Regions from separate parts of the Micromonospora sp. URMC 105 genome, predicted to be linked through region 1. Evidence: predicted binding sites of a transcription regulator. Region 1 holds the regulator's gene; each other region holds the start of a gene.
What was found. The regulator HrcA, encoded in region 1, represses chaperone genes, less so after heat shock. The targets are predictions, from matches to a motif close to GGTTNGCACNCTCNNNNNGAGNGTGCNAACC.

Region 1 (10,234 bases):
AGCGCTGGCTGGCGCACCTGCCGGCGGCCGGCGAGATCGTGCTCTTCGACCGGTCCTGGTACAACCGGGCCGGGGTGGAGCGGGTGATGGGCTTCTGCAGCCGCAAGGAGTACCTGGAGTTCCTGCGGCAGGCCCCCGAGCTGGAACGGATGCTGGTCCGCTCCGGCATCCGGCTGGTCAAGTTCTGGTTCTCGGTCTCCCGCAACGAGCAGCGCACCCGGTTCGTGGTCCGGCAGGTCGACCCGGTACGGCAGTGGAAGCTCTCGTCGATGGACCTCGCCTCGCTGGACCGGTGGGACGAGTACACCGAGGCCAAGGAGGCGATGTTCTTCTGGACCGACACCGCCGACGCGCCGTGGACGGTGGTGAAGAGCAACGACAAGAAGCGCGCCCGGCTGGCCGCGATGCGGCACGTGCTGCACCGCTTCGACTACGCGGGCAAGGACCCGGAGGTGGTCGGCACGCCCGACCCGCTGATCATCGGCTCGGCCGGGCTGGACCTGCGGCAGGAGGAGGAGCCGGTCCCGGTCTTCCCCCGCCCCTGACCGCCCCGGCTACCAGCGGCCGAGGCGGGTCGCCAGCACGCTCAGCGCGGCCACGCCGGCCGTGGAGGTGCGCAGCACCGACGGGCCGAGCCGGACCGGGCGGGCACCGGCGTCGGCGAAGGCGGTCAGCTCGGCCGGGGCGATGCCGCCCTCCGGGCCGACCACCAGCACGACCTCGCCGGTGTCGGGCAGCTCGGCGGTGGTCAGCCGATCGTCGGCCTCCTCGTGCAGCACGAAGGCGGCAGCCGCCCCGGCGATCCGCCGGGCCACGGTGGCGGTGGACTCGTCCGGGGCGCCGGCCACCACCGGCAGCCAGGGGCGGCGGGCCTGCTTGGCCGCCTCCCGGGCGGTGGCGACCCACTTGTCCCGGGCCCGTACGCCCCGGTCGCCGCGCCACTGGGTCACCGAGCGGGACGCCGCCCACGGCACGATCTCGTCGACCCCGACCTCGGTCATCGCCTGCACGGCCAGCTCGCCCCGGTCGCCCTTGGCGATGCCCTGCACCACCACGACCCGGGGCACGGCCGCGTCGGCGTACCCGCGGGAGGTGACCGTCACGTCGAGGGTGCCCCGGCCGACGGCGGCGACCACCGCGGTCGCCGTGCCGCCCCGCCCGTCGGCGAGCAGCAGTTCCTCGCCGACGCGCAGCCGCTGCACGGTGGCCGCGTGGTGGCCCTCCGGGCCGTCCAGCGTCATCGTGTCGCCGGTGGGCAGCGCCTCGACCAGGAACAGCGGCGCGGACACGTCAGGCGTGCCCGTTGAACGCGTCGCGCATCCGGGAGAAGAAGCCGCCCTGCTTGGTCAGCTCGGCGACCTCCTCGCCCCGGGTCTTGGCGAAGTCGCGCAGCATCTTCTCCTGGTCGGCGTCGAGCTTCGTCGGGGTACGCACGTCGAGGTGGACGTAGAGGTCACCCCGGCCGGTGCCGCGCAGGTGCGGTACGCCCCGCGCGCGCAGCCGCAGCGTGCTGCCCGGCTGGGTGCCGGCCTTGACGTCGACCGTCTCCTCGCTGTCCAGCGTCTTGATGGTCAGCCGGGTGCCGAGCGCGGCGGCGGTCATCGGGACGGTGACCCGGCAGTGCAGGTCGTCGCCCTTGCGGGAGTACACGTCGTGCGGCCGCTCGTGGATCTCCACGTAGAGGTCGCCGGCGGTGCCGCCACCCGGGCCCACCTCGCCCTGCTGGGCCAGCCGAATCCGCATGCCGTCCTCGACCCCGGCGGGGATCTTGACGGTCAGCGAGCGGCGGGTGCGGACCCGGCCGTCACCGGCGCAGGTGGGGCAGGGGTGCGGGATGGTGGTGCCGTAGCCCTGGCAGACGGTGCACGGGCGGGCGGAGACCACCTGGCCGAGGAAGGTGCGCTGCACCGACTGCACCTCGCCCCGGCCACCGCACGCCTCGCAGGTGGCCAGGTGGGTGCCGGCGGCGGTGCCGGCGCCGGAGCAGGTGGTGCAGAGCACGGCGGTGTCGACCGTGATCGGCGCCTCGACCCCGAACGCGGTCTCGTGCAGGTCCAGCTCCAGCCGGAGGATCGCGTCGGCGCCCGGCCGGGTGCGGGGTCGCGGCCCCCGGGCACCGCCCGCCGCGCCGCCGAAGAACGCGTCCATGATGTCCTGGAAGCCGACGAACGGACCGGTGCCGCCCGGACCACCCGGCCCGCCGGCGCCGCCGCCACCGGGGGCGAGCGGGTCGCCACCGAGGTCGACGATCTGCCGTTTCCGGTCGTCCGAGAGGACCTCGTACGCGGCGTTGATGTCCTTGAACTTCTCCTGTGCCTCCGGGTCCGGATTGACGTCCGGGTGGAACTGCCGCGCCAGCTTGCGGTAGGCGCGCTTGATCTCGTCGTCGGAGGCTTCCCGGCTCACGCCGAGAATGCCGTAGTAGTCCCTGGCCACTGCGTTCGGTGTCCTCATGTTCGTCTCGCGTTGCGCCGGTCGTCGGCCGGAGCCGGCCGCCGGCCCCTGCCTTGGGTCAGTTCTGGGCCAGCAGCTCGCCCACGTAGCGTGCCACGGCCCTCACCGTGGCGATGGTGCCGGGGTAGTCCATCCGGGTGGGCCCGAGCACGCCCAGGCCACCCACGATGGTCGCGCCCGGGCCGTACCCGGTGCTGACCACCGAGGCGGCCCGCAGGTTGTCGACCTCGTTCTCGTCGCCGATCAGCACCCGGGTGGTGCTCGGCTCGGTCTCGCCGATGAGCTTGAGCAGCACGACCTCCTCCTCGAGGGCTTCGAGGATCGGGCGCAGCGAGCCCTGGAAGTCGAGCAGGCCGCCCCGGGTCAGGTTGGCGGTGCCGGCCAGCGCGATGCGCTCCTCGTGCCGTTCCACCAGCGTCTCCAGCAGCACCGAGGAGAGCGTGGTCATCGCCCCGCGCAGGTGCGGCGCGGACTCGTCGACCAGCGCCTGCACCAGCGGCGGGGTCTCCGACAGCCGGCTGCCGACCAGCTTCTCGTTGACCAGCCGGCGCAGGTCGGTGACGTGGTCGGCGGGGACCGGCGCGGGCAGCTCCACCAGCCGCTGCTCGACCCGGCCGGTGTCGGCGATCATCACCAGCATCAGGCGGGTGGTGGAGATCGGCACCAGCTCCAGGTGGCGCACCGAGGAGCGGGCGAGCGACGGGTACTGCACCACGGCGACCTGCCGGGTGAGCTGGGCCAGCAGCCGGACGGTGCGGTGCACCACGTCGTCCAGGTCGACGGCGCCGACCAGGAAGCGCTCGATGGCCCGGCGCTCGGCCGGGCTCAGCGGCTTGACCCGGGACAGCCGGTCGACGAAGAGGCGGTAGCCGCGGTCGGTGGGCACCCGGCCGGCACTGGTGTGCGGCTGCCGGATGTAGCCCTCCTCCTCCAGCACGGCCATGTCGTTGCGCACCGTCGCCGGGGAGACCCCGAGCTGGTGCCGTTCGACCAGGGCCTTGCTGCCGACCGGCTCCTGCGTGGCGACGTAGTCCTCGACGATCGCGCGCAGCACGGCGAGCTTGCGGTCGTCGAGACCCATCTCCCCACCTCCTGACGCACGTCGGCCCGGAGCGACTGAGGCGCCCCGGGCGAGCGCACTGGCACTCGACTGTAGCGAGTGCCAGTCTACGTCGGCGGCCCCGCTGACGCGATGATCAGCGACGGACCACCGGTGCGCCCCGCCACCCGGACAGCGCGCCCGGGCCGATCATTCGGACATCGCAGGCGATGTCGCTCTGGTGGGAGCTTGCCGGCAGCCCCTACCGTGACGTGCATGACTGAACCGCCTCGCCCTTTCGGAGCGGGGGACCCCGGCGACCGCCCGGACCCGACCGCCCCCTCCGGCTCGTCGTACGAGCCGCCCACCGCACCACTGTCCGGGGCACCGGGGGCGGGCGGCTATCCCCCGCCCGGTGGCTATCCGCCGCCCACCGGTGACCAACCGGGCGGCTACCCGCCGCCGGGCGGCTACTCCGCACCGGGCGTCGGCTATCCGACCGCCGGCGCGTACGGCGCTCCCGCCGGCGGCTACGGCGCCCCGGGCGGCGGCTACGCCACCAACGACGACAAGACCTGGTCGCTGATCGCGCACTTCGGCGGCCCGGTCGGCGTGATCGTCGGCGGCAGCCTGCTCGGCTGGGTGGCGCCGCTGATCGCGCTCTCCGCCAAGGGTCAGCAGTCCCCGACCGTGCAGGCGCACGCCACGTCCGCGCTGAACTTCCAGGCCACCTGGGCGATCGCGAACGTGATCGGCTTCGTGCTGGCCATCGTGACCTGCGGGGTGCTCTTCTTCATCCCGATGCTGACCGCCCTGGTGCCGATCATCTTCGGCATCATCGGCGGCGTGAAGGCCACCGAGGGTGTCGTCTACCGCTACCCGATGAGCTACGCCTTCAAGAAGTGACCGCTCCCGGCCGGCCCACCCGGGCCGGCCGGGTCGCGCCGGGTCAGGGCAGCAGGTCGCGGACCACGGCGTCGGCCAGCAGCCGCCCGCGCAGGGTGAGCACCGCCCGCCCCGCCGCGTGCGCGGCCGGGTCCAGCAGGCCGTCGGCCAGCGCCCGCCCGGCCGCCACCCGGCCCGCGGGGTCGAGCGCCGCCAGCGGCAGGCCGGAGGCGAGCCGCAGCCGGAGCATCACGTCCTCCATGTGCGCCTCGCCCGCGGTCAGCACCTCCCGGGCCAAACCGGGCGACTCCCCCGCGGCCAGCCGCTTCGCGTACGCGGTGGGGTGCTTGACGTTCCACCAGCGCACCCCGCCGACGTGGCTGTGCGCCCCCGGGCCGAGGCCCCACCAGTCCGCGCCGGTCCAGTAGAGCAGGTTGTGCCGGCACCGGGCCGCCTCGGAGCGGGCCCAGTTGGAGACCTCGTACCAGGAGAAACCGGCCGCGCCGAGGGCGGCCTCCGCGGCCAGGTAGCGGTCCGCCGCCACGTCGTCCGACGGGTACGGCAGCTCGCCGCGCCGCATCCGGGCGGCCAGCCGGGTGCCGTCCTCCACGATCAGGGCGTACGCGCTGACGTGGTCCACCCCGGCGGCGACCACCTGGTCGAGGGAGGCGGCGAAGTCCTCCGCGCTCTCCCCCGGCGTGCCGTAGATCAGGTCCAGGTTGACGTGGTCGAACCCGGCGTCGCGCGCCTCCGCGGCGGCGGCGGTGGCCCGGCCGGCGCTGTGCTTGCGGTCGAGGATCGCCAGCACGCCCGGGGCGGCGGACTGCATGCCCAGCGAGATCCGGGTGTAGCCGGCCGCCCGCAGTGTCCGCAGCGACTCCGGCGTGACCGACTCGGGGTTGGCCTCGGTGGTCACCTCGGCGCCGGCGGCCAGGCCCCAGGTGCGGTCGATGCCCTCCAGGATGCGGGCCAGGTCGTCGGCGGGGAGCAGGGTCGGCGTGCCACCGCCGACGAACACCGTGTCCACCCGCGGCGGCGGGGTGTCACCGAGGACACGGGCGGCCAGCGCCAGCTCGGCCAGCACGGTGTCGGCGTACGACTCCCGGTCGGCGCCGCCGCCGAGTTCGGCCGCGGTGTAGGTGTTGAAGTCGCAGTAACCGCAGCGACTGGCGCAGAACGGCACGTGGACGTACACGCCGAAGCCGCGCGCGCCGACCGCGCTCAGGGCGGTGGCGGGCAGCGACCCGTCGACGGGGACGGTCTCGCCTTCTGGAAGGACGCCGGGCATGGCCACTAGTGTGCCCGGCATGACCTCTCCCGACCGCCTGGTGCGGGTCGCCACGGCCCGCGGGGTGACCACCCTCACCCTGGACAGCCCGCACAACCGCAACGCGCTCTCCACGCCCCTGATGACCGAGCTGCTGGCCGGGATCGCCGCGGCGGTCGCCGACGACGCCGTCCGGGTGATCGTGCTGGACCACACCGGTCCCGTCTTCTGCTCCGGCGCGGACCTGAAGGAGACGGCCGCCGCGTACGCCAGCGGCACGGTTCCGGCCGGGATGCTCGGCGACGTGCTGGCGGCGGTCTGGGAGTGCCCGAAGCCGGTGCTGGCGAAGGTGGCCGGGCCGGCCCGGGCCGGCGGGCTGGGCCTGATCGCGGCGGCCGACCTGGCGGTCTGCGCCGAGGAGGCGACGTTCGCCTTCACCGAGGTCCGGATCGGGGTGATCCCGGCGGTCATCTCGGCCACCGTGCTGCCCCGGCTGCACCCGCGCGCCGCGGCCGAGCTGTACCTGACCGGGGACACCTTCGACGGCCGGCGGGCCGCCGAGGTCGGCCTGGTGACCGCGGCCGTGCCGGCGGACGGGCTGGACGCGGCGGTCGAGCGGTACTGCGCCTCGCTGGTGCGGGGCGCGCCCGCGGCGCTGGCCGGGGCGAAGGGGCTGCTGCGCCGCCCGGCCGCCACCGACCTGCGCGCGGAGATCGCCGAGCTGGCCGCCCTCTCCACCGGCTACTTCCTCTCCGAGGAGGGCCGCGAGGGGGTGCTCGCCTTCCGCGAGAAGCGATTGGCTCGATGGGTGCCCGCTCCGGACGGTGGTCCGGCAGAGCCGGCGCGGTAGCACCGCCAAGGGGCGGTTCGCCGGTTTGCTCCGGGAAGGTGAACCGGTCGGCCGACCCGGCTCGCCTTTTCGGGCACGTACGCTGGGAACGACCCTGAAACAGGAGGTGCGGGTGCGAACTCGGGCAATTGTGGCAGTCGGTGTCGTGTTCGCGGTCGTCGCCCTACTCGGGGTCTGGGTCGTCTTCCGTCAGCTCGGCGGCCAGCTCCGCCTCCCCGTCGCCAGCCGTACCTGCACCGTCCAGGCCGACGGCACGGTGCTGCTGGACGCCGACCAGATGGCGAACGCGGCCACCATCGCGGCGATCGGCATCCAGCGGCAGATGCCCGAGCGGGCGGTGGTGGTCGCCCTGGCGACCGCGTACCAGGAGTCGGGCCTGCGCAACCTCGCCGGCGGCGACCGGGACTCGATCGGGCTGTTCCAGCAGCGCCCGAGCCAGGGCTGGGGCACCCCGCAGCAGATCCGCGACCAGCGGTACGCGGCGAACCGGTTCTACGCCGCGCTGAAGAAGGTGCGCGGCTGGGAGGAGATGCGGGTCACCGACGCGGCCCAGGCGGTGCAGCGGTCGGCCTTCCCGACGGCGTACCAGAAGTGGGCGGACGAGTCGGAGGTGCTCACCCGGGCCCTGCTCGGCGAGGCGACCGGCGCGGTGGCCTGCACGGTGAGCCGGACGCCGGTGATGCGGGGCGAGGCCGCCGCGGCGGCCCTGACCCGCGGCCTGACCCTGGACTGGGGACTGCCGGACACCGGCGCGGTGGCCGCGCTCACCGGCCTGACCGTGCCCGCGGCCGACCGCCGCGACGGCTGGCGGTACGCGCACTGGCTGGTGTCGCACGCGCCCGACCACGGGGTGAAGCGGGTCCGCTTCGCCGGGCTGGAGTGGACCGCGGAGGACGGCACCTGGACCAAGGTCACCGGCGGCCGTCCCGCCGAGGGTCAGGTGCTGGCGGAGGTCTTCGCCGACGCCTGACCCGGGCCACCGGCCGGGTCAGGGGCGGCTGCCCGCCACCCGGCGGCGCACCTTCTCCAGGATCGGCTCCGGCAGCTCCGCGGCGTCGAGCAGCCGGGGCAGCAGCTCCGGTTCGAGGTTCATCGCCCGGAACACCTCGCCGACGGTGACCCCGTGCGCGGGCCGGTCCACCACCTCGACCGGGTCGCCCGCGCCGACCTCGCCCTCGTGCAGCACCCGCAGGTACGCCCCGGGCGCCGCCCGCAGCGTGAACCGCTTGATCAGATCCGGTACGCCCCAGAAGCCGGCGAAGGTGGTGCAGGGGGTACGCGGCTTGGTCACCTGGAGCACGGCCGAGCCGATCGCCCACTGCTCGCCGATCACCGCCCCGGTCACGTCCACCGCCCAGGTGGTCAGGTTCTCGCCGAAGCCGCCGGGCCGGATGCCCCGCCCCAGTTCCTCGGCCCACCACTGGGCGTCCTCCTCGGCGTAGGCGTAGACCGCCTGGTCGGGGCCGCCGTGGTGGGCCCGTTCGCCGATGAAGTCCCCGGCGACACCGTCCGCGCGCAGCAGCACCGGGCCGTCGACCGGCCGCTTGTCGATGCCGCTGCGGCCGCTCGCGTCGCCCGCCCATTCCGCCTCGGTCACCACGCCGAGGTTCACCGCCGCCACCCTGCCCGTCATGGCGCAGAGCCTAGCCGTGGGCGCAGGATCCCGGACACCGCCGGAGGGCCACTCGGCGGCCCTCGGCTGCGCCTGACTCAGCCCTTGACGGCGCCGGCGACCAGGCCGGAGACCATCCGGCGCTGCACCAGCAGGAAGAACACGATCACCGGCAGGGTGAACAGCGTCGAGGCGGCCATCACCGACCCCCACGCGGTGTCGTCCCGGCCGAAGAAGAAGGTCATCGCCACCGGCAGGGTGTACCTGTCCTGGTCGTTGACGAAGGTCAGCGCAAAGATCAGCTCGTTCCAGGCGGTGATGAAGGAGAAGATGCTGGTCGCCACCAGGCCCGGCGCCACCAGCGGGAAGAGGATCCGGCGGAAGGTCTGGGCCCGGCTGGCCCCGTCGATCGCGGCGGCCTCCTCCAGTTCCTTGGGCACCGCCGCCACGAAGCCGCGCAGCATCCAGACCGCGAACGGCAGCGAGAACCCGAGGTAGGTCAGGATCAGGCTGGGCAGGGTGTTGTAGAGGCCGAGCCGCTGGATCATCAGGAACAGCGGGATGACCAGCGCCTCCAGCGGGATCATCTGCACCACCAGCAGCATGATCAGGAAGCTGGTCCGCAGCGTGAACCGGAACCGGGCCACCGCGGTCGCCGCGAGCAGCGCGACCAGCCCGCTGAGCAGCACCGTGCTCACCGCCACCAGGACGCTGTTGAGGAAGAAGTCGGCGAACGTCACGCCGGGGATCAGGTTGCCGGTGAGGATCTCCCGGTAGTGCTCCAGGGTCGGTTCGGCCGGCACCGGCCGGGGCGTCGCCGAGAAGATCTCCCGGTTGGGCTTCAGCGAGGTGGCGACCATCCAGTAGACGGGGAAGGCGGCGAAGAGTGCCACCAGCAGGCCGGCGCCGTTGAGCGCGAACCGCTTCACCATCGCGCCGCGCCTCACGCGTCCTCCTCCTGCTTGAGCACCATGCGGACGTAGAGACCGGTCACCACCAGCAGGATCAGCGTGAGGATCACGGCGATGGCGGAACCCACGCCGTACTTGGGCGGCGGCGAGAAGGCCTCGGCGTACGAGTAGATGGAGAGCATGAACGTCGGCCGGTCCTGGGTGCCGCCGGCCAGCACGAACTGCTGGGTGAAGACCTTGAAGTCCCAGATGGTGCTGAGCACGATCAGGATCCCGAAGACCGGCCGGAGCAGCGGGAAGGTGATCTTCCAGAACACCTTCCACGGCCCGGCCCCGTCGACCCGGGCCGCCTCGTGCAGCTCGCTCGGCACGCTCTTGAGCCCGGCCAGCACGCTCACCGCGATGAACGGGAACGAGTGCCACACCACCACCAGGGTGAGGATGGCGAAGAAGAGCAGCGGCGAGTTGAACCAGCCGTACCCGGTCCAGTCGCTACGACCGAAGAGCGCGGTCGACAGCCCGTCGGGCAGCTTGTTGAACAGCCAGGTGACCAGGCCGCTGGTGTCGTCGAAGATCCACTTCCAGACGATCGTGCCGGTCAGCGCCGGGGTGGCCCAGGCGAGCATCACGCAGCTCGCCACGAAGGTGGCCATCCGCCGGCCGAGCCGGTTGAGCAGCAGCCCGACCAGGGTGCCCAGGATCATCGTCAGCACCACGTTCGCGGCGGCGAAGAGCACCGTGTTGCGCAGCACCGTACGGAAGAACGGGTCGCCGAGGATCTGGGTGTAGTTCGCCAGCCCGATCCACGGCCACTCGCGGTCGCCGCGCAACTGCCGGACGCTGTCCAGCTTGTAGAACGACATCGCCACCACCTGGCCGAGCGGCCAGAGCAGCAGCACCGCGATGACCACCACGCAGGGCAGCAGGAGCAGGTACGGCAGGCGGTCGACGCGGGGCCGCCGCCGCGCGGAGGTCTTCCGCGCGGCGGCAGCACCGGTGCTCTTGGTCAGGGTGCTCACTTGGCGTTGAGAATGCTTTCCATCTCGGTAGCGGCGTCGGCGGTGGCCTGCTCGACCGTCTTCTGGCCCTTGATGACCGAGCTGTTCATCGCCTGGGTGACCGTCTTGGTGCGGCTGACCTCCACCCACTTCGGGGTCAGCGGGGTCACCTTGGTGTTCTGCATGGTGGTGGCGAACGCCGCCATGATCTTGTCGTT
Region 2 (10,234 bases), on a different contig from region 1:
GACTCCTCGGCGCCGAGCAGCAGCACGGCCGCCTGCGGCGCGCGGGCCAGCACCCGCCGGACGAAGCCGGCGCTGTCGGGCCGGGTGAGGGCGGTGTCGGCGAGCACGACGTCGACCGGGCGCTCGGCGAGCCGCAGCATCACCTCGGGATCGGAGACGGCGGTGCGCACGACCGCGGCCAGGCCGAGCCGGGCCGCCGCCGAGGTCAACTGCTGCGCGGCGAGTGGTGTCCGGACGCAGACGAGAACGGTACGCACGGTGGTCTCCTCTCCGCAGAGAGCAGACCATGGCGGGCTGGGCCGGGGTGGGGGTTCCCCGCAATCCTCCTAACTTTTCCGACATCTAGGGCATATGCCGCTTGTTGTCCGAGCTTTTCGATCACAGAAGTGTGAGTCGGGGAAAGGTCGGGTACCGAGACGCCAGGCCGGAAACGGTGCGCCTGCGCGGACCGCCGCCCGGACGCCGGATGCGAACGAGACCTCCGCGGTGCCGCGCGGGAGGAGGGGTGCTGATGTCGAACGTACGTAGACTGCCCGGACCCATCGTCGACCTGTGGGACTGGCAGCGGCTCGGTGCCTGCCGAGGGCGGGACAGCGCACAGTTCTTCCACCCGGACGGCGAGCGCGGCTCGTCCCGGCTGCGCCGTGAGTCCGGCGCCAAGGCCGTCTGCCGGGCCTGCCCGGTCCGGGCCGAGTGCGCCGCGCACGCGCTGTCCGTCCGGGAGCCGTACGGCGTCTGGGGCGGCTTCAGCGAGTCCGAGCGGCTGCGCCTGCTGGCGCTCGGCTGGGAGGACCTGGCCGACCGCCGGCAGACCCGGGTGGACATCGCCCGGCTGGAGGCCCGCCTGGGCCGCCCCCACAAGTCCGCCGTGCCGGACCAGCGCAAGATCGCCTGACCCCGGCTCAAAGACCCCGACCGACGCCGCGCTCCCGCCGGAGCGCGGCGTCGGCCCGTCCCGGGCCGGGTCGCGCCGCCCTGTCCGGGGTCGGCCGCCAGGGTCGTCGCGCCCCATTTGCGGTGGGTCGGGGTGTCGCCGCCGTGGGACACCCCGACCCACCGCAAGCCGGGGTACGGGTACGGGACCACCTGGGGTGACCGCCCGGGTCAGCGGACGGTGACCCGCACCGTGTGCCAGCCGGTCGCGCCGTCCGGCTCCACCGGCTGCGCCAGCCCGGTCTGCGTCTCGCCCGTGGCGTCGGTCGCCCGCACCTGGAGGGTGTGCTCGCCCGGGGTGGCGTCCCAGCGCCAGGACCACTGCACCCAGGTGTCCACCGACACCGTCGGGGCGAGCGTCGCCTCCCGCCACGGGCCGCCGTCGACGCGTACCTCCACCCGGCTGATCCCCCGGCGCTGGGCCCAGGCCACCCCGGCCACCATCACCGGGCCGGCGGTGAGCCGGTTACGCGGGCGGGGCGTGTCGATGCGGGACTGCGTCTTCACCGGCCCCTGCGCCGACCAGCCCCGCGGCACCCAGTACGCGTCGAAGTCGGCGAAGCTGGTCAGCTCCAGCTCGGTCACCCACTTGCAGGCCGAGACGTAGCCGTACAGGCCCGGCACCACCATCCGGACCGGGAAGCCGTGCTCCACCGGCAGCGGCTCGCCGTTCATCCCGACCGCCAGCAGCGCGTCCCGCCCGTCGCGCAGCACCGCCGTCGGGGTGCCGCAGGTCCAGCCGTCGACCGAGCGGCCCACCACCTGGTCCGCACCCTCCTCCGGGTCCGCCTCGTCGAGCAGCTCCCGGATGGGTACGCCGAGCCAGCGGGCGTTGCCGATCAGGTCCCCGCCCACCTCGTTGGAGACGCAGGCCAGGGTCACGTACCGCTCCACCAGCGGCCGGGCGAGCAGGTCGGCGTAGCTCAGCTCGATCGGGTTGCGCACCCGCCCGTGGATGCGCAGCCGCCACGTCTCCGGATCCACCTGCGGCACCACCAGCGCGGTGTCGATCCGGTAGAACCCGCTGGTCGGGGTGACGTAGGAGGCGAGCTGCGCCAGCGGCAGATCGGCGCCGGCCGGTACCGCAGGCGCCGCCGCCGACGGGGCGGGCAGCGTGACGGCCTTGCGGGCCGCGGACACGCCACGGCGGCCGGCGAGCCAGTGCCCGCCCAGCCCGGCCACCGCCGCCGCACCGGCCAGCGCACCCACCCCGCCCAGGAACCGGCGCCGCGACTCCGGGTCGCTGCTCTCCAACGGCTCCCACCCGGCCGGCGGACCAGTCACCCCAGCCGAGCCGCCACCCACCGCGCCCGCGCCGACCGACCCGGAACTGCCGTCGTGCGGTTCGGCCGGCGAATGGCCGGCAGTGCCGACCGAGGCAGGGCCGGCGGTCTCCGCGCCGTGTGGCGCAGCGTCGACGGTCTCCGGGCCGGCCGGCGTAGGACCGGCGTGCTGTTGGCCGGGCAGGGGCGTCGGCGGGGTCCAGGGCCACGGATCGACCTGCAACGGGCCGGCCAGGAAGGCCCAGAGCACCAGCCCGCCCAGCCCCGCGCCGACCAGCGAGGGCAGCGCGTCGGCGGCGTCCGCGCCGGCCCGGGTCAGGGCGGCGGCCACGCCGAGGGCGGCGAAGGCCGCGATGCCGGTCAGGCCGATCCAGAGCCGGCGGACCGACCACAGCCCGAGCAACGCGGCGAACGCCGCGAGCAGCAGCGCCGTCCCGACCAGCAGGGCGATCTTGTCGTACGTGCCGAACAGGTCGATCGCGAACTGCGTCAACGGCTCGGGTGCGACGTCCACGACCAGCCCACCGACCGCGATCAGCGGGGCGGACCGGGAGCCGGTGAGGACCGCGACCGGCTCGGCGGCACCGATGGCCACGGCGGCGGCCGTGATCCCGGCGAGCGCGGCGAGGCCGCGGGGCGTGCTGCTCATCGGCCCAGTGTTGTCGGTCGACCCGGCCGACCGCCAACCGTGTCAGCGTTCCGTAATCCGCCCCCTGGGACGCGTCAGGGCGCACCGTCGGGGAGACGGTGCGCCCTGATTCGGCGTACGCCGTGGGTCAGAAACCCGGGCCGTGCTGGTGGCCGTGACCGTGGCCGTGGCCGTGCCCACCGGCGGCGGCCGGCTCGGCCTTCTCCGGCTTCTCCACCACGAGGCTCTCGGTGGTGAGCAGCAGGCCGGCGATCGACGCGGCGTTGGTGACCGCGTTGCGGGTCACCTTCACCGGGTCGATGATGCCGGACTTCACCAGGTCGACGTACTCGCCGGTGGCGGCGTCGAGGCCGTTGCCCCACTCCTTGCCGGCGACCTTCTGCACCACGACGTAGCCGTCGTGGCCGGCGTTCTGGGCGATCCAGCGCAGCGGCTCGACCAGCGCCTTGCGGACGATCGACACACCGGTCTTCTCGTCGCCGGTGAGGCCCAGGTCGTCGGCGAGCACCGGCAGGATCTGCGCCAGCGCGGCGCCACCACCGGGCACCGTGCCCTCCTCGACGGCGGCCTTGGTCGCGGCGATGGCGTCCTCGATGCGGTGCTTGCGCTCCTTCATCTCGACCTCGGTCGCCGCGCCCACCTTGATGACCGCGATGCCACCGGAGAGCTTCGCCAGCCGCTCGGCCAGCTTCTCCCGGTCCCACTCGGAGTCCGAGGCCTCGATCTCCTTGCGGATCTGCGCGACCCGGTCGGCGACCTCGGAGGACTGCCCGCCACCGTCGACGACGGTGGTGTTCTCCTTGTCGACCACGACGCGCCGGGCGGTGCCGAGCACCTCCAGGCCGACCTGGTCGAGCTTGTAGCCCAGCTCCGGGGCGACCAGCTCGGCGCCGGTCAGGATCGCCATGTCCTGGAGCATCGCCTTGCGGCGGTCGCCGAAGCCGGGGGCCTTCACCGCGCAGACCTTGAGGGTCTTGCGGATCGAGTTGACCACCAGGGTCGACAGCGCCTGGCCCTCGACGTCCTCCGCGATGATCAGCAGCGGCTTGTTGTTCTGGAGGACCTTCTCCAGCAGCGGCAGCAGCTCCTCGATCGCCGAGATCTTCTGCGTGGTGATGAGGATGTACGGGTCCTCCAGGACCGACTCCTGCGACTCCGCGTCGGTGACGAAGTTCGGGGAGATGAAGCCCTTGTCGAACTGCAGGCCCTCGGTCACCTCGAGCTCGGTGGTGAGCGCGGAGCCCTCCTCGACGGTGATCACACCGTCGCGGCCGACCTTCTCCATCGCCTCGGCGATCAGCTCGCCGATGGTGGCGTCCTGCGCGGAGATCGTCGCGACGTGCGCGACCGACTCCTTGCTGGAGACCTCGACGGCCCGGTCGAGCAGCGCCTCGGAGACCTTGGCGGCCGCCGCGTCGATGCCCCGCTTGAGACCGGACGGGTTGGCCCCGGCGGTCACGTTGCGCAGGCCCTCACGGACCATGGCCTGGGCCAGCACGGTCGCGGTGGTGGTCCCGTCGCCGGCGACGTCGTTGGTCTTGGTCGCCACCTCCTTGACCAGCTGCGCGCCGAGGTTCTCGTACGGGTTGGTGAGCTCGATCTCCTTGGCGATGGTCACGCCATCGTTGGTGATCGTGGGCGCACCGAATTTCTTGTCCAGGACGACGTTGCGCCCGCGCGGGCCGAGGGTGACCTTGACCGCGTCCGCGAGGGCGTTGACACCGTGCTCGAGCAGGTGCCGGGCGTCGTCCGAGAAGCTCAGGATCTTCGCCATGAATGTCCCTTCGAAGCGCCGCTGCCCCGGCCCGGCGAGCCGGACCGGGGCAGCGACACTGATCGGTTGCTTACTTCTCGATGACCGCGAGGACGTCGCGGGCGGAGAGCACCAGGTACTCCTCGCCGGCGTACTTGACCTCGGTGCCGCCGTACTTCGAGTAGAGAACGGTGTCGCCGACCTTGACGTCGAGCGGCACGCGGTTGCCCTTGTCGTCGATCCGGCCCGGGCCGACAGCGAGGACGGTGCCCTCCTGCGGCTTCTCCTTGGCGGTGTCGGGGATCACGATGCCCGAGGCGGTGGTGGTCTCGGCCTCGTTCGCCTGGACCACGATGCGGTCCTCGAGCGGCTTGATCGCAACCTTGGTCGCGGTAGTCACGGGCATACCCTCCTGGGGTACTGGTTTCGTTGCCGGTCGACCGGGGCCGACCAGCGTCAATCTGCCACATGCCACCGGGCGGGGCCGTCGTCGCGGGTGCCGGTCCGCCTGGCGTTCAGCGCCCGCGCCGGATGGCCCGGGAGCTGGCACCCTCAGGGTGAGAGTGCTAATCGCAGGTTATTCCTCGGCTAGCACTCCGTCAAGGAGAGTGCCAGCGCGTCGCCGCCGAACGGCCATGGTCAACTCCGTTTGCGGCGTGTCGGGGCATGCCGGCGCCGGGACACCCCGACACGCCGCAAAGCCGGGCGACCGAGCTGGCCGGTGAGCCGGGGGCGCAGGGGTGGGCGCTGGTCGGGTCGGGAGAATGGGCGCGTGGACATCGACCAGCTCGCCGCGCTGCGTACCCCCGAGGGGTCGGCCGCGCTCGCGGCGGCGGCCGAGCTGGCCGGCGGCGACCCGCTGGCCTCGGCCGCCGCGCTGCGCTCCGCCGGGGTGCCGGCCGGGTTGGCCGCCGCCGCGCTGACCCAGGCCGAGCTGCGCCGCCGGGCGGTCGGCAAGTTCGGGCCGGAGGCCGCGGGCATGCTATTCACCCGGGCCGGGCTGGAGCAGGCCACCCGCCGGCCGGTCGCGGACCGGCGGGCCGCGCGGCTGCGCGCCGCCGGTGTGCGCACCCTCGCCGACCTCGGGTGCGGCCTCGGCGCCGACGCACTGGCCGCCGCCCGGGCCGGCATCCGGGTGTACGGGGTCGAGGCCGACCCGGTGACCGCCGCGATGGCCGCCGCGAACGCCGAGGCGGCCGGGCTGGCCGGGCAGTTCACGGTGGAGTGCGGCGACGCGACGGCGTTCGACGTGACCCGGGTCGACGGGGTGTTCTGCGACCCGGCACGACGCCGGGCGGGCACCGGCCGGCGGATCTTCGACCCGAACTCCTACTCCCCGCCCTGGGACTTCGTCACCAGTCTGGCCGAGCGGGTGCCGTACACGGTGGTGAAGGTGGCCCCCGGCATCGACCACGCGCTGATCCCGGCCGGGGCCGAGGCGGAGTGGGTGAGCGCGGACGGCGACCTGGTCGAGGCGGCGCTCTGGTGCGGGCGGCTGGCCGAGGTGCCCCGCCGGGCCACCGTGCTGCGCGGCGACGTCGCGCACCGGCTCACCGGATCGGGCGCGGCGGAGGCGGCGGTCGGCCCGACCCGCCGCTTCCTGTACGACCCGGACCCGGCGGTGGTCCGCGCGCATCTGGTCGCCGAACTGGCCGACGCGCTCGGCGCCACGATCGCCGACCCGAGCATCGCCTACCTGTACGCGGACACCCCGGCCGCCACCCCGTTCGCCCGCTGCCTGGAGGTCACCGACGTGCTGCCGTTCTCCCTCAAGCGGCTGCGCGCGCTGCTGCGGGAGCGCCGGGTGGGCCGGGTCGAGATCCTCAAGCGCGGCTCGGCGCTGGAGCCGGAGAAGCTGCGCCGCGACCTGAGGCTGGCCGGCGACGCGGCGGCGAGCCTGGTGCTCACCCGGGTCGCGGCGGCGCCGACGGTGCTCCTCTGCCGGCCCGTGGCGAACTGACGCCGTCCGCCGGGTTAGCGTGACCGGCATGGCGGGACAGGGCACTCCGGCAACGGCGCTGCTGACGAAGCGGAAGATCCGGCACAGCACCCACCCGTACGAGGTCTCCCCCGACGCGCCGAACTACGGCGCCCTGGTCGCCGAGGCGCTCGGGGTGCCGCCCGAGCGGGTGTTCAAGTCGCTGGTCACCGAGGTGGACGGGGCGCTGACGGTGGCCGTCGTCCCGGTCACCGGCGAACTGGACCTCAAGGCGCTCGCCGCGGCCGTCGGCGGCAAACGCGCGACGCTGGCCGACCGGGCGGCCGCCGAGCGGGCCACCGGTTACGTCCGGGGCGGCATCAGCCCGCTCGGCCAGCGCAAGCGGCTGCCCACGGTGCTGGACTCCTCGGCGCTGGCGTACGACACCGTCTACGTCTCGGCCGGCCGTCGTGGCCTCCAGCTCCAACTGGCCCCGGCCGATCTGGTCGCGCTGACCGACGCCGGCACCGCTCCCCTCGCCGCGCACTGATCAGTTTCAGCCGACCCGGCGCGGCCGCGGGAAACAGTTCCGTGCCGCCGGAGCGAGCGGTCCGCGAAGCGGATCCGAGCGGAGGTCGATTTCCCCATTTTCCCGCGTTACGGGATCGTTACGGCCGTCCGACACACTCGTGAGCTCGGCAGTCTTGCGCCGCCGACAGGCTGGCAATACGTTGCCGCTCACAACAAACCAGCGGTCATCCCCCACCCCGAAAGGACCCGTGCAGATGCGCAAGGGCCTCCTCGCACTCACCGTCGCCGGCCTGCTGGTCGGCAACGGCGTGACCGGCTGCGGCGACCAGCTCACCAACGACAGCGCGGCCGGTGGCGCCAGGAAGCCGAAGATCGGCGTGATCCTGCCCGACAGCAGGACCTCCGCCCGGTGGGAGGGCGCGGACCGCAGATTCCTCAAGGAGGCGTTCGACGCCGCGGGAATCGACTCCGACATCCAGAACGCGCAGGGCGACAAGAGCCAGTTCTCCAACATCGCGGAACAGATGATCACCAGTGGCGCCACCGTTCTGATGATCGTCAATCTCGATTCCGGCACCGGCAAGGCGGTGCTGGAGAAGGCACGCTCGCAGGGCATCGCCACCATCGACTACGACCGGCTCACCCTCGGCGGCTCCGCGGAGTACTACGTCAGCTTCGACAACGAGGCGGTGGGCAAGCTCCAGGGCCAGGGCCTGGCCAAGTGCCTGGAGGAGAAGGGCGCCCGGAAGCCGGTCGTCGCCTTCCTCAACGGCTCACCCACCGACAACAACGCCACCCTGTTCAAGAGCGGCGCAGACTCGGTCCTCAAGCCCCGCTTCGACGCCGGCGACTTCGACAAGGGCCCCGACCAGTGGGTGCCGGACTGGAACAACCCCCAGGCCGGAGTCATCTTCGAGCAGATGCTCACCCAGACCGAGGGCCGGATCGACGGCGTCCTCGCGGCCAACGACGGCCTCGGCAACGCGGCCATCTCGGTGCTGAAGAAGAACAAGCTCAACGGCAGGATCCCGGTGACCGGCCAGGACGCCACCGCCCAGGGCCTGCGCAACATCCTCGCCGGCGACCAGTGCATGACCGTCTACAAGGCGATCAAGGAAGAGGCGAAGGCCGCCTCCGACCTGGCCATCGCGCTCGCCAACGGGGAACGCAAGGAGACCGGCCAGACCGTTCGGGACCCGGAGACCGGCCGGGCCGTGGACGCCATCCTGCTCACCCCCAAGGCCATCTACGCCGACGACGTCAAGGACGTGATCGCCGACGGCTTCGTCACCAAGGACGAGGTCTGCTCCGGGGGATACGCCAAGCTCTGCGCCGCCGCCGGCGTCAACTGACGGCATCCTGCCGACGCGCAAAGGAGAACCCCGTGTCCGCGACCCCCCTGCTGGAAGTGAGCGGGATCGACAAGAGCTTCGGTCCCGTGCAGGTCCTGCGCGACGTCGCCCTCTCCGTGTACCCGGGCGAGGTGACCGCACTGGTCGGCGACAACGGCGCCGGGAAGTCGACCCTGGTCAAGTGCATCAGCGGCATCCACCCGACGGACGCCGGCGAGTTCCTCTTCGAGGGCCGTCCGGTCACCATCAGCAGCCCCCGGGACGCCGCCGCGCTCGGCATCGACGTCGTCTACCAGGACCTCGCCCTCTGCGACAACCTCGACATCGTGCAGAACATGTTCCTGGGGCGCGAGAAGCGCCGCGGGATCGCGCTCGACGAACCCACGATGGAGCAGATGGCCAGCGAGACGCTCGCCGGGCTGGGCGTACGCAACCTCAAGTCGCTGCGCCAGCACGTCTCCAGCCTCTCCGGCGGGCAGCGGCAGACCGTCGCCATCGCCAAGGCCGTGCTCTGGAACAGCCGGCTGGTCATCCTCGACGAGCCGACCGCCGCGCTCGGCCTCGCGCAGACCACCCAGGTTCTCGAGATAGTCCGCCGGCTGGCGGACAACGGCCTGGCCGTGGTGCTCATCTCGCACAACATGAACGACGTCTTCGCCATCTCCGACCGGATCGCCGCGCTCTACCTCGGCCAGATGGTCGCCCAGGTGAAGACCACCGACATCACCCACTCGCAGGTCGTCGAGCTGATCACCACCGGCCGCTCCCGCCACCTCGGCCTGGGTGCCGAGCCGGACGCGGCCCGCTCGCGCGACGGCAGCGAACCGGCCCACCTGACCCCGGGAGCAGTCCGATGACCACCACCCTCCCGTCGCGGGACGGGCTCACCACCGGCACCCGGACGCCGACCGTCGGCGACCACGTCCGCGACTACGTCGCCCGGGTACGCGGGGGCGACCTCGGTTCGCTGCCGGCCGTCATCGGCCTCACCGTGCTCTGCCTGGCCTTCGCGACCGTCCGGCCGGTCTTCTTCTCGGCAGCGAACTTCGCCAACCTGTTCACCCAGGGCGCCGCGGTCACCGTGATCGCGATGGGCCTGATCTTCGTCCTGCTGCTCGGCGAGATCGACCTCTCCGCCGGCTTCGCCAGCGGCGTCTGCGCCACCGTGCTGGCCAACGTGGTCAGCGTGCTCGGCTACCCCTGGTACGTGGCGGTCCTCGCCGCGATCGCCACCGGGGTCCTCATCGGCCTGACCATCGGCGTCCTGGTCGCCAAGGTCGGCATCCCGTCCTTCCTGGTCAGTCTGGCCGGTTTCCTCGCCTTCCAGGGCATCGTGCTGCTCCTGATGAAGGAGGGCACCAACATCTCGATCGACGACAAGGTGATCATCGCGATCGAGAACAACTTCGTGCCGCCCGCCATCGGGTGGCTGCTGGCCGCCGTCGCCGTCACCGGGTACGGCGTGGTGCAGTTCCTCCGGCACCGCAACCGGGCCAGCCGGGGCCTGGTCACCGAGCCGGTCGCCGTGGTGGCCGCCCGGGTGGCCGGGCTGGCCCTGCTGCTCGGCTCCGCCGTCGCGATCCTCAACCAGGAACGCAGCATCAACACGGCGATCAGCTCCACCCGGGGGATGCCCGTCGTCGTGCCGCTGATCGGGGCTCTGCTGGTCTTCTGGACGTACGTGCTCAACCGCACCGTGTACGGCCGGCACCTCTACGCGGTGGGCGGCAACCCGGAGGCCGCCCGGCGGGCCGGTATCAACGTGGACCGGCTGAAGATTTCCGCCTTCGTCATCTGCTCCAGCATGGCGGCCGT
Region 3 (10,234 bases), on a different contig from region 1:
CCAGCCGGCCACCGGGATCGGCGACGAACTGGGCGGTGTGGTCGCCCCGGGAGACGTACGCGATCCGGGCGGCGTAGTCGGCGTGCGGGCGGGCGGCGGCCTGGGCGACGGTCTCCAGGAACGCCAGCGGCGCGTCCGCGAGCATCTCCAGCCGCAGGGCCCGCATCCGGGCGGCGTCCTCGGGGCGTACCCGGCGGACGGTGGCGCGCGGCCGGGCCGGAGCAGGTGTCATGTCCGCATGCATACCGCAGCGACCACCGCCGATGGGTGGGGCGGTCGCCGGGGCGCCGGAATATGCCCGATTTAGGGTCGTGCGCCGCCGTCACGCCTCGTGTAGCGTGCGATTTCGGTCACCGATTCAACGGCGTTCACCGATCGCCGAAGCGGTGGTCCTCCGGTGCCGGTCCGCCGGCCTCCGGGGTCGTGGAACGCCGCGCAGAGTGAGGAAGTGCACCGTGGCACAGGGCACCGTGAAGTGGTTCAACGCCGAGAAGGGCTACGGCTTCATCGCCGTCGACGGCGGCCAGGACGTCTTCGTCCACTTCTCCGCCATCGAGATGGACGGCTACAAGGCGCTGGACGACGGGCAGCGGGTGGAGTTCGAGATCGCCCAGGGCCAGAAGGGCCCCCAGGCCGAGCGGGTCCGCGTCATCGCCTGAGCCGACGCCCGGTCCGGCCGGGGCCGCCGCCCGAGGGCGGGGCAGCGGTGTGGGCGGGTGCCAGGGAAGATCATGAGCCGTTCCAGCCGTCGCTGAGGAGCCGCCCATGTCCGACCAGTCCCCGTCGGTTCCGCCCGAGTCCCGTCCTGAGGGCTCGCCCGAGCCCGGTCCCGGGGGTCCGACCGCACCGGGCCAGCCGGCCGCACCGAGCCAGCCGGCCGCACCGAGCCAGCCGGCCGCACCGGGCCAGCCCGGCGCGCCCTCGCCGGGGGATCCGGCCGCCGCTCAACCCCCGGGCTGGGTCTTCCCGCCCACCGGTGGGTGGCCGCCCGGCGCCGGCCCGTACGCCGGCTTCCCGCCCTACCCCGGGTACCCGCCGCCGTACGGATGGCCCGCCCAGGGCGGATGGGACCCGGCCGACCCGCTGGTGAACCCGCCGGGTGCCGGCATCGGCGGCTGGTTCGCCCGGTGCGGCGGGGCGCTGCGCCGCGGCTGGCGCACGCTGGTGCCGATCATGCTGCTCACCCAGGCCCTCCCCGCCGCCGTCCTCTCGATCGCCACCCTCGGGCTGGGTCCGGAGGAGGAGCCGCTGCCGGCCGACGGCTCGCTGCCGGCGGGTTTCCTGGGCGACTTCCTCACCTTCGGCGGCGTGACGCTGGTCGCCGCCCTGCTCCTGTACCTGGTGCAGGCGGTGGGCTGGGCGGCCGGCACGTGGGTGGTCACCCGTCAGGCGGCCGGTGAGCCGGCCGACCTGGGCGGCGCGCTGCGGTACGGCCTGCGCCGGTCCCCCGGGTTGTACGGCTGGACCCTGCTGATCGGCCTGCTGGTCACGCTCGGGTTCTGCTTCTGCGTGATACCCGGCGTCTACCTCGCCTTCGCGCTGGCCCTGGCCGGTCCGGTCTATCTTTTCGAGCGGCAGAACCCGATCGGGCGCTCCTTCCGCCTCTTCCGCAGCCGGCTCGGCATGGTGCCCGCCCGGGTCGCGCTGGTGGTGGCGGTGGTCGTCGCCGGCACGTTGTTCGGCGCGGTGCTGGAGTTAATCGGCACCGCGGCGCTGGGCACCGACCCGTTCGCCGCGCCGGGCACCGCGGTGGGTGCGGTCGTGGTGGTCGCGGTGACCGCCACGCTGGTCGTCCCGGTCTACCTGGTCCAGCTGGTCGGGCTGATCGTGACGTACGCGGAGCAGCGGGCCTACGAGGCCCCGGTGAACGCCGCGCGACTGGCGGCGGAACTCGGCTGACCGGCCCGGGCGTGCTTGCACTCGGCAGGGGAGAGTGCTAAACAAGTCATTGGCACTCGCGTATGGTGAGTGCCAATGGTCGGGACGGTAGGGCCACGGCCGCAGCGGCGTTCCAAGACGCTGTGCGGCACATGGCCGGTCGTCGCGGGCTATCCGGCCCGGCCGAAGGACGTCGTCGTCGCCAGGTGGCGACGTCCCAAGGTGCGTACACCAGGCGGCCCATCCGGGGCACAACACTCGGGTGGCCCGTGAGTGTCCAGGAGGACAACGCCGTATGGCCAAGATGATCGCGTTCGACGAAGAGGCGCGCCGCGGCCTCGAGCGGGGCATGAACCAGCTCGCCGACGCCGTGAAGGTGACGCTCGGCCCCAAGGGCCGCAACGTCGTGCTCGAGAAGAAGTGGGGTGCCCCCACCATCACCAACGATGGTGTGAGCATCGCCAAGGAGATCGAGCTCGAGGACCCCTACGAGAAGATCGGCGCCGAGCTGGTCAAGGAGGTCGCCAAGAAGACCGACGACGTCGCCGGTGACGGCACGACGACGGCGACCGTCCTGGCCCAGGCCCTGGTCCGCGAGGGCCTGCGCAACGTGGCCGCCGGCGCCAACCCGATGGCCCTGAAGCGGGGCATCGAGGCTGCCGTGGCCAGCGTCTCGGAGGAGCTGTCGAAGCTCGCCAAGGACGTCGAGACCAAGGAGCAGATCGCCTCCACCGCCTCCATCTCCGCCGGTGACAGCACCGTCGGCGAGATCATCGCCGAGGCGATGGACAAGGTCGGCAAGGAAGGCGTCATCACCGTCGAGGAGAGCAACACCTTCGGCCTGGAGCTCGAGCTCACCGAGGGTATGCGCTTCGACAAGGGCTACATCTCGGCCTACTTCATGACCGACCCGGAGCGTATGGAGGCCGTCTTCGACGACCCGTACATCCTGATCGTCAACAGCAAGATCTCGTCGGTGAAGGACCTGCTCCCGATCCTGGAGAAGGTCATGCAGGGCGGCAAGCCGCTGCTGATCATCGCCGAGGACCTGGAGGGCGAGGCCCTGGCCACCCTGGTGGTCAACAAGGTCCGGGGCACCTTCAAGTCGGTCGCCGTCAAGGCGCCGGGCTTCGGTGACCGCCGCAAGGCCATGCTGACCGACATCGCCATCCTCACCGGTGGCCAGGTCATCAGCGAGGAGGTCGGCCTCAAGCTCGACGCCGTCAGCGTCGACATGCTGGGCCGCGCCCGCAAGGTCGTGGTGACCAAGGACGAGACCACCATCGTCGACGGTGCCGGCGACGCCGAGCAGATCCAGGGCCGGGTCAACCAGATCCGGGCCGAGATCGACAAGAGCGACTCCGACTACGACCGTGAGAAGCTGCAGGAGCGCCTGGCCAAGCTGGCCGGCGGGGTTGCGGTGATCAAGGTCGGCGCGGCCACCGAGGTCGAGCTCAAGGAGCGCAAGCACCGCATCGAGGACGCCGTTCGCAACGCGAAGGCGGCCGTCGAGGAGGGCATCGTCCCGGGTGGTGGCGTCGCGCTGGTGCAGGCCGGCAAGACCGCCTTCGACAAGCTGGACCTGACCGGCGACGAGGCGACCGGTGCGCAGATCGTCCGGATCGCGCTGGACGCCCCGCTGCGGCAGATCGCCGTCAACGCCGGCCTCGAGGGCGGCGTCGTGGTGGAGAAGGTCCGTAACCTCGACGCGGGTCACGGCCTGAACGCCGCCAACGGCGAGTACGTCGACCTGCTGGCCGCGGGCATCATCGACCCGGCCAAGGTGACCCGCTCGGCGCTGCAGAACGCCTCGTCGATCGCGGCGCTCTTCCTCACCACCGAGGCCGTCGTGGCGGACAAGCCGGAGAAGACCCCGGCCGCCCCGGCTGGTCCGGGTGGCGGGGACATGGACTTCTGAGTCCAGCTCCACAACGCCGAAAGGGGCGGGCCGCGCGAGCGGTCCGCCCCTTTCCGTCTGCTCAGGGCAGGCTGCGCTGGTTACGCCGCTTCTGCGCCCGGTCGTACGGCGGTCGTACGGCGACGGGCTCGTCCACCACGGTCACCGGCTCGTCGGCCTCCGGCTCGTCCGCGCCGGTCATCTCGGCGAGCTGCTCGGCGTCGCCGAAGTCCCGCCGGTCGAACGGCACCTGGATGGGCGGGTCGCCGACCGGGGCCCAGGTGCGGGGCACCGCGTCGTCGGTCTGTTCGTCGTCCGTGGTCATCGGCCGCCTCCTCTACCGGAAACGGTAGGGGCCGCCGATCACCCATGTGGGCGAATGGCATTATCAGGATCTATATCCTATTTGCCGGATTGTCTATGTGTGCAGGTTCCCGGCCGGGCCCGTCAGAGCGTCCGGCGATACAGGAAGAAGACCCGCTCGATCCGCGCACCCGCGCTGCCCGAGTAGAACGGCACCGGCCCGACCCAGCCGATCTGCGCCGCACCGATCCCGGCCGCGTGCTGGTCGCGCAGGCAGCGGCGCAGCAGCACCCCGCCGATGCCCGAGCCCTCCGCCGCCGGCGCGGTGCCCATCGGCCCGAACCAGCTCGGCCGCGACGATCCCCAGGCCGCGAAGCCGAGGATCTCCCCGTCCCGCTCCGCGAGGTGGCAGCCCGCGCCGTCCCGGCCGACCGAACCGGCCAGCTCGCCGTCCCAGGCGCCGCCGAAGGTGGACCGGGCGAAGGCGGCCAGCGCCGGCAGGTCCGCCGGCTCCGCCCGGCGTACCGACACGCCCTGGGCAGCCAGCCGCGCCTCGGCCGGCTCCGTCGTGCGCAGCGCCGGCGACCCGTCGTACGACAGGTCGGCGGTCATGTTCCACGCCGTACGGTCCTGCCGGTAGCCGAGCGCCAGCGCCAGGCAGACCGCCGGGGTGTACCGCACGTCGACGCCCGGCCAGGCGTAGTAGGGCGGGTTGCCGGCCAGCAGCAGCTCGGTAGCGCCGAGACCGGCGAGGCGCCGCTCCGCCTCGGCGACCAGCGCCCGGCCGACACCCCGGCGACGCCGCTGCGGCGCCACCGCGAGCAGGTCGACGTGCCCGAGTCGCTCCTCCGCCGCCGAGAGCGACCCGATCAGCACCCCGATCAGCTCGTCCCCCGCGTACGCGCCGAGCGCCAGCACCGTCCGGTCCGCCGCCGCGCGGGGCCAGAGGGCGGTCACCACGGACTCCGCCTCGGCGGCGTCCTCGGGCAGGTCGAGCGCGCGGCCGCAGAGCGCGACGACGGCGGGGAGGCGGTCGGCGGGCAGGTCGGCGAGGGTGAACTCCATGGTGGCCGACCCTAGATCAACCACCACGGGTCGGCGCAAGGCCCCGTTCAGCTCCTCCGGGCCGCCTGCACCGCCGCGTACGCGTCGACGAGGCCGGCGCCGGTGATGTTCGCGTCCCCGCCGCAGGCGTCCCCGGGCGCCCGGGAGCGGTAACTGGCCTGCGCCGGCTTCGCCGTCTCCCGCAGGATGCGGCGGGTGCGCTCCAGGTCGCCGACGAGCGCCGGATTCGCCGACCACATCAGCGCCACCACGCCCGCCACCTGCGGCGTCGCCATCGAGGTGCCGTCCAGGGTGGCGTAGCCGCCGCCCGGCATGGCCGACAGCACGCCCGCGCCCGGGGCGACCACGTCCGGCTTGGCCGCGCCGCCCGGGGCCGGCCCGCGGCTGGAGAAGAGGGTCACCCGGCGGTTCCGGTCCACCGCGCCGACGGTCAGCACGTCCGGGTACGGCGCGGGCGGGTCGGCGATGGAGCCGCAGTACGGGCCGGTGTTGCCGGCCGCGGCCACCACGAGGATCCCGGCGGCGGCCAGGGCGTCGGCGGCCGGCCGCAGCACCCGGGTGTCGCAGCCCTCGACCGGCGGGCAGCCCCACGAGTTGGTCAGCACGTCCGGGGCCCGCTCCGGCCGGCCCTCGGTGAACGGGTCCCCGCCGGACGGGAACGGGGCCAGCATGAACTGAAGACAATCCAGGTAGTGCGCGGGGTTGCCGAGATTGCGGTCGAGGTTGACGCAGCCCACCCAGCGCGCGCCCGGGGCCACCCCGACGCCGTTGCGGCCCACCGCGCTGCCCACCGTGTGGGTGCCGTGCCCACCGGTGTCGTTCGGGACGCGGGTGTCGTCCCACGGGTCGTACCAGGAGTCGTCGCCACCCCGGAAGCCGTCGGCCAGGGCCGGGTGGCGGCCGTCGACGCCCGAGTCCGAGCTGCCGACCACCACCCCGGAACCGGTCACGCCCAGCTCCGACCAGACCCGGTCGGCGCCGAGCATCCGGATGTTCCAGTCCGGGCCGGCGGGGGCCGACGCGGTGCCGGAGGTGGTCGGGGCCGGGGCGGGCAGCGGACGTACCCGCTGGCTGACCAGCACGCGGGACACCTCGGGGCGGCCGGACAGCCAGGCCCGGACCGCCGGTCCGCCGTCGGTCTCGATCGCGTTGACCAGGTAGTAGGGGGTCGGGCTCAGGCCCAGCCGGGACAGGTCCCGGCGCAGACCGCCCTGGGTCCGCTCGGCGGTGGCGGTCAGCCGACGGTACACCTCGGCGGCCCGCGCGTCCCGCCCCGCCCGGCCCGGCGCGCCGGCCGGGACGCCGGAGAGGTCGGCCTGCTCGCGCAGCACCACCAGCAGCCGCTCACCGTGCAGCCCGGGCTGCCCCGGCACCACGTGGACCAGGGCGACCGCGGCCAGCAGCACCCCGGCGGCGGACGCGGCCACCCGCCGGCTCGGCGTGACCCCCCGGGGCCGGGCGAGCAGGACGCCGTACCCGACCGCGAGCAGGACCGCGACGGCCAGCCCGGCGACCGCCGCGGCGGCCACCCAGAACGGCACGTCGCGGCTGGTGGCGAGCAGGACTGAGACCTCCTCCGGGTCGGCGAAGGCGAGCGGGCCGAAGAGCGCGAGGCCGACCAGCCAGCCGACCGGCCCGGTGGCTCGGCTGCCGGTCCGGCGGCTCGCCGCGTACAGGGCGGCCAGCGTGAAGCCGACCGGCGGCACGCCGAGCAGCGCGGGCAGTTGGGCGCCGGAGTGCCCGGTACCGGCGGCCAGCAGCAGCAGGGTCACCCCGCCGGCCAGGCCGCCGGCCAGCACCAGCCGGGCGGGTCGGGGCGGCTCGCCGCCGCCGAAGGGGGACCAGAACCGCCCGTCGAGCAGCACCCCGGCCAGCGCGCCCAGCGCCGCCGCGGCCAGCGCGGCGAGCACGGTCTCCAGCGGCCCGCCGAGCGCCCCGAGCCAGGCCCAGGGGAGCAGCAGCGCCAGCCCGGCGGCCACCGCGAGCAGCGTCACCGGGTCCGGCCGACGGTCGCGTCGGCGGCCGGCGTGCCCGCCTGCCTCCGGCCGCGCACCGACCGCGTCCTCCGGTCCGTCCGGTCCGCCCGGTCGGTCGGTGCCCGGCAGGACGGCCCGGCCGCGCAGCCGGAGGGCGATCAGGGTCAGCACGGCGGCGGTGCCGGCCAGCGCGGCCAGGTACAGCTCGTGGTGTACCGGCGGGAGCGCCCGCAGCGCGCCGAGCGCGCCGAGCGCGAGCGCCCCGGCCAGCCAGGCCCGGCCGGTGGTCCGGAGCGCGGTGGACCGGGGGAGCAGCGCCAGCAGCAGAGCCGGCAGACCGACCAGCAGGACGGTGGCGAGGCAGGCCGCCGGCCAGACCCAGGGCCACCGATCCAGCCCGCTGACGAGCCGCACCTGGTCCACGGACCAACCGGCGACCTGGAGCAGCACGGTGATCGCCACCGTCCAGGCGCCCGCCAGCACGGCCGCCACCACCGCCCAGGGGCTGGCGGACCCGGCGGTCCCGTCGCTTCCGGTCGGAGGTGCCTCGGCCCGCATCCGGAAACAGTACGACGCCCGGCCCCCGCCCCGGCGTCCGTCCCGTCCCGCCGTGCCCGAATCCGTCGGCCCCGATCTTGCCGTCCCGCGGCGGGTGATCAATGCCTCTCCTGGCCACCGGCCGGGGGCGGGGCCTGCTGCCCGGGGCCCCGGGCGGTTACGGTGGACCTGTGCGCGACCCCAACGTGACTCGATCCGCCGCCGGTCAGCTCTCTCCGGAGCGCCGCGCCGCGGACCTGCGCCGCCTGAAGTCCGAGCAGTTCGACGTGCTGGTCATCGGCGGCGGCGTGACCGGGGCCGGCGCCGCGCTGGACGCCGCCTCCCGTGGGCTCAAGGTGGCCCTGGTCGAGGCCCGTGACTACGCCGCCGGCACCTCTAGCCGGTCGAGCAAGCTGATCCACGGCGGCCTGCGCTACCTGGAGCAGCTGGAGTTCCACCTGGTCCACGAGGCGCTCACCGAGCGCGGCCTGCTCGCCACCCGGCTCGCCCCGCACCTGGTCCGGCCAGTGCCGATCCTGGTGCCGCTGCCCGCCGGCCGGGGCCTGCGGGACCTGCCCGCCCGGGCGTTCCGCCGCTCCTACTACGGCGCGGGGGTGGCCGCGTACGACGCCTTCGCCGGGGTCTTCGGCGGCGGGCGGGGGATGCCGCTGCACCGGCACCTGAGCCGGGAGGGCGCCCGCCGGATCTTCCCCAGCCTGCGGGCCGACTCGCTGGCCGGTGCCATCCGCTACTACGACGGCCAGGTCGACGACGCCCGCCTGGTGGTGACCCTGGCGCGCACCGCGGCCAGCCTCGGCGCGACCGTGGTGAACAGTGCCCGGGCGGTCGGGCTGGTCCGGCAGGCCCGCGAGGTGACCGGGGTCCGGGTCCGCGACCTGGAGGCGGCCGCCGATTCCCCGGACGCCGAGTTCGAGGTACGCGCCCGGACCGTCATCGGCGCCACCGGCGTGTGGAGCGACGACATGTCGCGGATGCTCAACGACGTCGGGCTGCGCCCCGGCATCCGGGTGCGGGCCTCCAAGGGCGTGCACCTGGTCGTCCCCCGCTCGGCGATCACCGGGGAGACCGGGCTGATCCTGCGGACGGCCACCAGCGTGCTCTTCGTCATCCCCTGGGGCGGGCACTGGATCATCGGCACCACCGACACCGACTGGCGGCTGGACCGGTCTCACCCGGCCGCCTCCGCCCGCGACATCCAGTACCTGCTCGACCAGGTCAACACGGTGCTCGACCGGCCGCTGTCCACCGAGGACATCGAGGGCGTCTACGCCGGGCTGCGCCCGCTGCTCGCCGGCGAGGCGGACTCCACCTCCAAGCTCTCCCGCGAGCACGCCGTCTTCGAGCCGATGCTGGGGCTGCTCCTGGTGGCCGGCGGCAAGTACACGACGTACCGGGTGATGGCCTCCGACGTGGTCGACCGGGCGGTCCGCCGGCTCGGCGGCGGCCGTCCCTCGCGCACCGCCGACCTGCCGCTGCTCGGTGCCGACGGGTACCCGGCCATGTGGCGGGACCGGGCCGACCTGGCCCGCCGGCACGGGGTGCCGGTCGGCGTCGTCGAGCACCTGCTGGAGCGGTACGGCACCCTCACCCGGGAGCTGCTGGCCCTGGTCGACGCCGACCCGCTGCTCGCCTCGCCGCTGGCCGGCGCGCCGGAGTACCTGGCGGCCGAGGTGACCTACGCGGCCCGCGCCGAGGGTGCGCTGCACCTGGAGGACGTGCTGACCCGGCGTACCCGGATCTCCTTCGAGACCACCCACCGCGGCCTGGAATCGGCCGGGCACACCGCGGAGCTGATGGGTGCGGTGCTCGGCTGGGACGCGGCGACCCGCGAGCGCGAGATCGCCCACTACCGGGCCCGGGTCGAGGCGGAGCGGGAGTCTCAGCTGATGCCGGACGACGCGACCGCCGACGCGGCCCGGCTCGGCGCGCCGGACGTGCGGGGGTTCGCCGCCGACCGGGGCGTCGACGGGGACAGCGCCGACCTGCCCACCTCGTCCCGCTGACCGAGCGGGACCCGAACGTTACAGCCATCGATGCCCGTACGGTCGGCCGGTACCGGCCGCTACCTACGGTGGGGTAAGTTGCGGCGCGTGGTTCCCAACCAGTGGTCACGCATGCTCATCGTCTGCACCGTCCTGACCGTCGCCCTCACCGCCTGCTCGGTGTTCGACGGCGACGGTAAGTCCACACCGGACAAGGTGGGCGGCGGGGGAGCGTCCGCCGGGGCCGGCGCCGGCCGGGTCAGCCTGGTGCAGAAGCTCGGTCAGGACGGTCCACTGCGCTCGCTCAACGTCGAGCCGGACGGCCACTGGGAGTGCGACGACTGCGCCGGCGACGGGGTGACCTCGACGGGCAGCCTCGACCCCGAGCAGCTCAAGCGGCTGCACAGCCTGCTCGCCGACCCGCGGCTGGCGCAGGAGACCGACGAGGCGCGCCGCTACCGGGTCAGCTGCATCGACGCGCTGACCTCCAGCCTGCTCACCTCGGCCGGCCTGATCACCTCGCAGGACTGCCCGGGTGAGGAGCGGCCGCCGGTGGCGAACGAGATCCTGCTGCT

Region 2: the regulator HrcA is predicted to act here: its motif matches at 5,160-5,190, upstream of groES (co-chaperone GroES).
Region 3: the regulator HrcA is predicted to act here: its motif matches at 1,947-1,977, upstream of groL (chaperonin GroEL).

What each region holds. Positions count from the first base shown of each region.
Region 1 covers NZ_JBPQTL010000086.1:5,865-16,098, reverse strand. The annotation lists gene ppk2 (polyphosphate kinase 2) at 1-545, shown strand, start outside; gene ACSNN7_RS22725 (16S rRNA (uracil(1498)-N(3))-methyltransferase) at 555-1,289, opposite strand; gene dnaJ (molecular chaperone DnaJ) at 1,291-2,436, opposite strand; gene hrcA (heat-inducible transcriptional repressor HrcA) at 2,513-3,535, opposite strand; gene ACSNN7_RS22710 (DUF4870 domain-containing protein) at 3,770-4,399, shown strand; gene hemW (radical SAM family heme chaperone HemW) at 4,443-5,666, opposite strand; gene ACSNN7_RS22700 (enoyl-CoA hydratase-related protein) at 5,686-6,495, shown strand; gene ACSNN7_RS22695 (hypothetical protein) at 6,602-7,465, shown strand; gene ACSNN7_RS22690 (MOSC domain-containing protein) at 7,484-8,128, opposite strand; gene ACSNN7_RS22685 (carbohydrate ABC transporter permease) at 8,206-9,039, opposite strand; gene ACSNN7_RS22680 (carbohydrate ABC transporter permease) at 9,051-10,037, opposite strand; gene ACSNN7_RS22675 (sugar ABC transporter substrate-binding protein) at 10,034-10,234, opposite strand, start outside.
Region 2 covers NZ_JBPQTL010000051.1:12,888-23,121, forward strand. The annotation lists gene ACSNN7_RS17590 (response regulator transcription factor) at 1-257, opposite strand, end outside; gene ACSNN7_RS17595 (WhiB family transcriptional regulator) at 512-895, shown strand; gene ACSNN7_RS17600 (molybdopterin-dependent oxidoreductase) at 1,105-2,709, opposite strand; gene groL (chaperonin GroEL) at 2,993-4,639, opposite strand; gene groES (co-chaperone GroES) at 4,710-5,024, opposite strand; gene ACSNN7_RS17615 (THUMP-like domain-containing protein) at 5,391-6,578, shown strand; gene ybaK (Cys-tRNA(Pro) deacylase) at 6,607-7,086, shown strand; gene ACSNN7_RS17625 (sugar ABC transporter substrate-binding protein) at 7,322-8,419, shown strand; gene ACSNN7_RS17630 (ATP-binding cassette domain-containing protein) at 8,452-9,276, shown strand; gene ACSNN7_RS17635 (sugar ABC transporter permease) at 9,273-10,234, shown strand, end outside.
Region 3 covers NZ_JBPQTL010000118.1:1,803-12,036, reverse strand. The annotation lists gene ACSNN7_RS25930 (N-acetyltransferase family protein) at 1-232, opposite strand, end outside; gene ACSNN7_RS25925 (cold-shock protein) at 456-659, shown strand; gene ACSNN7_RS25920 (hypothetical protein) at 766-1,899, shown strand; gene groL (chaperonin GroEL) at 2,174-3,796, shown strand; gene ACSNN7_RS25910 (hypothetical protein) at 3,858-4,100, opposite strand; gene ACSNN7_RS25905 (GNAT family N-acetyltransferase) at 4,223-5,143, opposite strand; gene ACSNN7_RS25900 (S8 family serine peptidase) at 5,191-7,677, opposite strand; gene ACSNN7_RS25895 (glycerol-3-phosphate dehydrogenase/oxidase) at 7,848-9,680, shown strand; gene ACSNN7_RS25890 (hypothetical protein) at 9,768-10,234, shown strand, end outside.